Linked DNA regions of Streptomyces sp. SN-593. The protein of the gene in region 1 interacts with the protein of each later gene in a pairwise test. Links are inferred from orthologs where the notes say so. Each region holds a gene or a part of one and is shown on either strand. Other genes may lie near its edges. The genes, in order: rlmN and ftsZ.

What was found.
Region 2: the proteins of rlmN (region 1) and ftsZ interact in binary tests that used the Escherichia coli proteins (3 or more experiments, as listed by UniProt). The link is inferred for Streptomyces sp. SN-593 from one-to-one orthologs.

The regions. Positions count from the first base shown.
Region 1 is NZ_AP018365.1:6,311,276-6,314,542, reverse strand. What follows is about bases 271-3,224. They hold rlmN (dual-specificity RNA methyltransferase RlmN), read right to left. Parts: upstream 2,330-3,224; coding sequence 1,211-2,329; downstream 271-1,210. Other genes in these bases: RVR_RS26935 (phosphatidate cytidylyltransferase), read right to left, coding at 2,456-3,224; RVR_RS26945 (thiamine ABC transporter substrate-binding protein), read right to left, coding at 271-1,007. Also shown: more of RVR_RS26945, read right to left, coding at 1-270; more of RVR_RS26935, read right to left, coding at 3,225-3,267.
Region 2 is NZ_AP018365.1:1,869,610-1,872,873, forward strand. What follows is about bases 149-3,099. They hold ftsZ (cell division protein FtsZ), read right to left. Parts: upstream 2,279-3,099; coding sequence 1,019-2,278; downstream 149-1,018. Other genes in these bases: RVR_RS07800 (YggS family pyridoxal phosphate-dependent enzyme), read right to left, coding at 149-213; pgeF (peptidoglycan editing factor PgeF), read right to left, coding at 220-987; RVR_RS07815 (cell division protein FtsQ/DivIB), read right to left, coding at 2,540-3,099. In the rest of the region: more of RVR_RS07800, read right to left, coding at 1-148; more of RVR_RS07815, read right to left, coding at 3,100-3,264. UniProt on the Escherichia coli protein: Essential cell division protein that forms a contractile ring structure (Z ring) at the future cell division site. The regulation of the ring assembly controls the timing and the location of cell division.

The DNA.
Region 1 (3,267 bases):
GCGATCGTGGTCGGGTGCGGGACCTTCGCGCCGTACTTGGTGAACAGCTCCGGCTCGACGGCGCCCTTGACCACCGGGTCGACGTACATCTGGAGCGGCATGTCCTGCTGGAAGGTCCGGCTGAGCATGAAGTCGATGAACGCCTTCGCGCCGGCGGGGTTCTTCGCGCCGTGCAGCACCCCGGCGAACTCGATCTGGCGGAAGCAGGTGCCGGTGGCCACGCCGACGGGTGACTGCGCGGGCTGCGGGGTGACGCCGACCACCTCGGCGGGCGGGCTGGAGGCGTAGGAGACCACCAGCGGCTTGTCGCCCTTGGCCTTCCTCCCCGCGGCCGACCCGGAGAAGGTGCTGTCGTACGCCTGCTCCCAGCTGTCGACGACCTGGACGCCGTTGGCCTTCAGCTTCTTCCAGTACGCCTGCCATCCGTCGTCGCCGTAGGTGGCGGCCGTGCCCAGCAGGAAGGCCAGGCCCGGTGAGGAGGTGGACACGTTCTCGGTGACCAGCAGGTTCTTGTACTGCGGCTTGACCAGGTCGGCGAAGGTCTGCGGCGGCGCGAGGTGGTGCGAGGTGAAGTAGGCGCGGTCGTAGTTGACGCACACGTCGCCGGAGTCGATCGGCGTGACGCGGTGCTGCGCGGCGTCGAGCTGGACGTCGGAGGGCACCTGGTCCAGGCCCTTGGCCGTGTACGGGTCGAACAGGCCGTTGTCGAGGGCGCGGGAGAGCAGGGTGTTGTCCACGCCGAAGAACACGTCGCCGCGCGGGTGGTCCTTGGTGAGGATCGCCTGGTTGACCGCCGCGCCCGCGTCCCCGCCGCGCAGCACCTTGACGGTGTAGCCGGTCTCCTTGGTGAACTGCGCCATCACCGACTTGGAGGCGGCGAACGAGTCGTGGCTGACCAGGGTGACGGTCTTCGACGGGGTGCCGGACGCGCTCCCGGACCCGGAGCCCGAACCGCCGCAGCCGGCCAGGAGCGTGGCGCCCGCGGTGGCGAGGACGAGCGCGCCCATGGCACGCCGACGGATGGTGCTGTTCACTGTCGTTGACTCCCTACGCCGGTATGACCCGGATCAGGTGGGAGGGTCTGCGGCCTGGGCCCGGCGACGGTCCTGCCGTCGCGTCGTCCCAGCCGCACTCTCAGCGCCGTCTCAGGCGCTCCCCTGTCGGATGTTCATTTGTCCCGCTGGTGCGATGAACGCACCAGCGCACCGTATCAGCGTGCGGAAGCGGCGAGCTGACCGCAGGCCCCGTCGATCTCCTGGCCACGGGTGTCGCGGACGGTCACCGGCACGCCGTGGGACTCCAGCGCGGCCACGAACGCCCGCTCGTCCTCCGGACGGGAGGCGGTCCACTTCGAGCCGGGGGTGGGGTTGAGCGGGATCAGGTTGACGTGCACCCGGTGGTTCTTCAGCAGCCGGCCGAGCCGGTCGGCGCGCCACGCCTGGTCGTTGACGTCGCGGATCAGGGCGTACTCGACGGAGACGCGGCGGCCGGAGACGTCGGCGTAGCGCCAGGCGGCGTCCAGCACCTCGCGGACCTTCCAGCGGGTGTTGACCGGCACGAGGGTGTCGCGCAGCTCGTCGTCGGGGGCGTGCAGGGACACCGCGAGCCGGCACTTGAAGCCCTCGTCGGCGAACCGGTGCATCGCGGGGACCAGGCCGACCGTGGAGACGGTGATGCCCCGCTGGGACAGCCCGAGCCCGTCGGGCGCCGGGTCGGTGAGGCGGCGGATCGCGTCGACCACCCGGCGGTAGTTCGCCAGCGGCTCGCCCATGCCCATGAAGACGATGTTCGACAGCCGGTCGGGGGCGCCCGGCCCGCCGCCGGGCACGTCGCCGTCGCGCAGCGCCCGCATCCCGGCGACGATCTGGTGCACGATCTCCGCAGTCGACAGGTTGCGGTCCAGGCCGGCCTGGCCGGTGGCGCAGAACGGGCAGTTCATGCCGCAGCCGGCCTGCGAGGAGATGCACATCGTCACCCGGTCCGGGTAGCGCATCAGCACCGACTCGACCAGGGTCCCGTCGAAGAGCCGCCAGAGCGTCTTGCGGGTGTCGCCGTCGTCGCAGGACGCGTGTCGGACCACGGTCATCAGCTCGGGCAGCAGGTCGCCGGCGAGGCGGCCGCGCGCGCCGGCCGGGATGTCGGTCCACGTCGCCGGGTCGTCGGTGTAGCGGGCGAAGTAGTGCTGCGACAACTGCTTGGCCCGGAACGGCTTCTCCCCCAGCGCCGCCACGGCCTCCCTCCGCTCCGCGGGCGAGAGGTCGGCAAGGTGCCGCGGCGGCTTCTTGGCCCCGCGTGGCACGGCAAACGTCAGTTCTCCGGGTACAGGCATGATGCCTACCAGTGTCGCAGACTCCGCGCGGTGCCCTCGTCGGGGAAGTGGGGGGCTGTGGACAAGGGTGCGGGCCAGGTGGCGTGGGAGGTGGGGGCCGGGCGGCGTGGGAGGCGGGGCCGGGGGTCAGCCCTGGCCGACGAACGCCACCAGGAGCAGCCAGACGACCGGCGCCGTGGGGAGCAGGGAGTCGAGGCGGTCCATGATGCCGCCGTGGCCCGGCAGCAGCGTGCCCATGTCCTTGATGCCGAGGTCGCGCTTGATCATGGACTCGCCGAGGTCGCCGAGGGTGGCGCTGACGGCCGCGGCGAGCCCCAGCAGCAGGCCCTGCCACCAGCGGCCGCCGTCCACGAAGTACTGCATGAGCAGGGCGCCGGCGACCATCGCGAAGCTGATCGCGCCGGCCAGGCCCTCCCGGGTCTTGCCGGGGCTGATCCGCGGCGCGAGCTTGTGGCTGCCGAAGCGCCAGCCGACCGCATAGGCGCCGGTGTCGCTGATCACGGTGAGCAGGAGGAAGACCAGGACCCGCCGCGGGCCGTCGTCGGCGGCCAGCATCATGACGACGAACGTGGCGAGGAACGGGACGTAGAAGGCGGCGAAGACGGCCGCGGTGACGTCACGCAGGTAGTCCTCCGGCGGCTTGGCCATCCGCCAGACCAGCACCGCGAGCACGGTCAGCGCCATCGCGATCCACGCCCCGTCGGCGCCGCGGACGTATCCCGCGATCACCATCGCGGTGCCGCCGAGGGCCAGCGGGACCAGCGGCGCCTGGATCTGCTTGCGCTCGGCGAGCCGGGAGGTCAGCTCCCACAGCCCGACGACCACCGCCACCACGACGATGCCGACGAAGACCGCCTTCACCACGAACAGCGCCGCGACCACCACCGCGCCCAGGCCGACTCCGACCCCTATCGCCGCCCGCAGGTCGCGGCCGGCGG
Region 2 (3,264 bases), 4.4 Mb from region 1 along the record:
GGCGGCCTTGGGCCCGGCCTCCTGGTCGCGGTTCTCCGCCACCTGCCGGACGCCGAGCCCGGACAGCACCCGCACGTCCTCGGCCGGATAGGTCTTCGTCACCACGATCAGGGTGACCTCGCCGCGGTCCCGGCCGGCCGCGTCGCACGCGCGCGCGATCCGGTCGCGCACCGCCGCGAGGTTCGCGGCGATCTCCTCGGTCCTGCTCGACACGCCCGCTCACCCGTTCCGTTCCGGCGCCGCGGCGGCCGCTTCGCCGGACCCGCGCTCCGGCCGGCCGCCGTCGAGCCAGACGTAGCCGGCCAGTCGGCCGGTGGTGCGGTCGCGGCGGTAGGAGAAGTGGTCGGCGGACTCCCGCGTGCAGACGTCCGGACCGTCGATCACCCGTACGCCGCAGCGCGTGAGTTGTGCGGTCACGCCGGCGCCCACGTCGAGCGCGGGCGTACCCCAGCTCGTCTCGGCGTACGACTCGGGGACGGCGGCGGCGACCTCACTCCGGAGCGCGGCGGGCACTTCATAGCACTTACCGCACACCGAAGGGCCGAGCAGCGCGCTGATCCGCTCCGGCCGCGCGCCGTGCTCGACCATCGCGGCGACCGCGGCCGGCACCACGCCGGCCACCATCCCGGGGCGCCCGGCGTGCGCGGCGGCGACCACGCCGGCCGCGGGGTCGGCGAGCAGCACCGGGACGCAGTCGGCGGTGAGCACCGCGAGGGTCAACTCCGCGCGGGTGGTGACGACGGCGTCGGCCGCGGGCACCGGACGGTCCCCCCACGGCCGGTCGACGGCCACGACCTCGCGGCCGTGCACCTGGTGCATCCACACCACCGTCCCGGGGTCGCGGCCGAGCGCCCGCGCGGCGCGGTCCCGGTTGGCCAGGACCGCGGCCGGGTCGTCGCCCACCGCACCACCGAGGTTGAGGCTGTCATACGGAACGGCGCTCGCCCCGCCCCACCTGTCGGTGAAGGCGAAGCGCGCGCCGCCCACTGCCGTGCTGTGCCCTATCACTGCCGGGCGGTCACTTCAGGAAGTCGGGAACGTCGAGTTCCTCGACGGCCGGGTCCTGGTACGGGCGGGCCGGCGGGACCAGCGGACCGGCCGGCGTCGCCGGGGTCTCGGCGACCGGCTCGTTCTCCGGCTCCGGCTCGCGCTCGGCCGGCGGGGCCGGCACGCTGCCGATGCCCGTGAAGGACGAGGTCAGCCGGCCGGCGTCGGAGCCGGCCGGGCGGCTGCCGGTCGAACCGCCGGTGCCGCCGGAGGTGCCGGCCGCGTCGTCGCGCGAGGTGTAGCCGCCGCCGACCAGCTTCTCCCGGGTGCCCTTGGTGGGCGGCTGGCCGCCGTCGAAGCCGGCCGCGATCACGGTGACCCGCACCTCGTCGCCGAGGGCGTCGTCGATGACCGCGCCGAAGATGATGTTCGCCTCGGGGTGGGCGGCCTCGCTGACGAGCTGGGCGGCCTCGTTGATCTCGAACAGGCCGAGGTCGGAACCGCCGGAGATGGACAGCAGGACGCCGCGGGCGCCGTCGATCGAGGCTTCCAGCAGCGGCGAGGAGATCGCCATCTCCGCGGCCGCCACCGCGCGGTCGTCGCCGCGGGCGGAGCCGATGCCCATGAGCGCGGAACCCGCCTCGGACATCACCGACTTGACGTCGGCGAAGTCGAGGTTGATCAGGCCGGGGGTGGTGATCAGGTCGGTGATGCCCTGCACACCGGACAGCAGCACCTGGTCCGCGGACCGGAAGGCGTCCAGGACGCTCACCTGGCGGTCGGAGATCGACAGCAGCCGGTCGTTGGGGATCACGATGAGGGTGTCGACGTTCTCGCGCAGGCCGGCGATGCCGTCCTCGGCCTGGTTGGCGCGACGCCGGCCCTCGAAGGTGAAGGGTCGGGTCACCACACCGATGGTCAGCGCGCCGAGCGACCGGGCGATGTTGGCCACGACGGGGGCGCCGCCGGTGCCGGTGCCGCCGCCCTCGCCCGCCGTGACGAAGACCATGTCGGCGCCCTTGAGCACCTCTTCGATCTCCTCGCGGTGGTCCTCCGCCGCCTTGCGGCCGACGTCGGGGTTGGCGCCGGCGCCGAGACCCCGGGTCAGTTCGCGGCCGACATCGAGCTTGACGTCGGCGTCGCTCATGAGCAGGGCCTGCGCATCGGTGTTGATCGCGATGAACTCGACGCCCTTGAGACCGACCTCGATCATCCGGTTGATGGCGTTGACGCCACCGCCGCCGATGCCGACGACCTTGATGACTGCGAGATAGTTCTGCGGTGCTGCCACGTCGAAGGCCTCTCGCCTCGAGTTACGAATCGTGTGGGACGGTCGGTACGCTCGTCGATGCCGCGCCGAACCCTGACCCTGAGGTTTAGGGTTAGCCTTAGGCCGGTCCCATGTGTTCCCTTGGGACGAGACACTAAGTCGACAAGCGGTGGCGGTTCAACGAACACGCCGAACCTCCCGTTTTTCTTTTCACCCTATGTGATCACGCCGTCCGCCGCCCAGCCGGGTGGCCGACCCTTGCCGCACCTGGTCCGCGGGGCGTCAACTCCCTGACGCGGCAGGGGCGGTGGGCGCACTGACGTCGTAGTGGGTCGCGTCGGGTTGCGCTTTCATCAGCGCGGTGAGCACGCGCGCCTTGCGTGCGCCGTCTGCCGCACTCCCCCACACCACCTCGCGCCCACCGGAGAGTTCGACGGTGATGCCGTCGTAGGAACGCACCCGGATCGCGGTGGCGTGGCCGTCGAGGGACCTCGGCAGTTCGGCGGAGACCTCGATGGCCCCGCGCAGCAGTTCCCTGGTGCCGAACTGGCGCACGCTGGCCGGCTGCGGGTCGGTCAACTGCACCAGGGGAACTCCCCTCGGCGCCCGGGCCACGGTGGCGAACCGCACACCGTCGCGGTCGACTTCGGTGAACCCGCCGCCCTTTTTGAGCACGGCCGACGGGGTCCGTTCGGTGATCCTCAACGCCACGGTGTGCGGCCAGGAGCGTTCCACGTCGACGTGGTCGATGCGGGGCAGGGCGGCGGTGAGCCGCCTGCTGACCGCGCCGGTGTCCACGGAGAACAGGGCGCCGCCGAGCGGGACTTTCGCCGCACTGACGATCTGATGATCGGTCAATACCGAATTCCCACTGACCTTGACGTGCTCGGCCCGCAGCAGGGAGGAGCCGTACACCAGGTAGCCGCCGCCCCCGCCGAGCACGGTCAGCGCGAGGAGCGCCAGCAGCAGGGCTCTGCGCCTGCGGCGCACGACCGAACTCCCCGGGT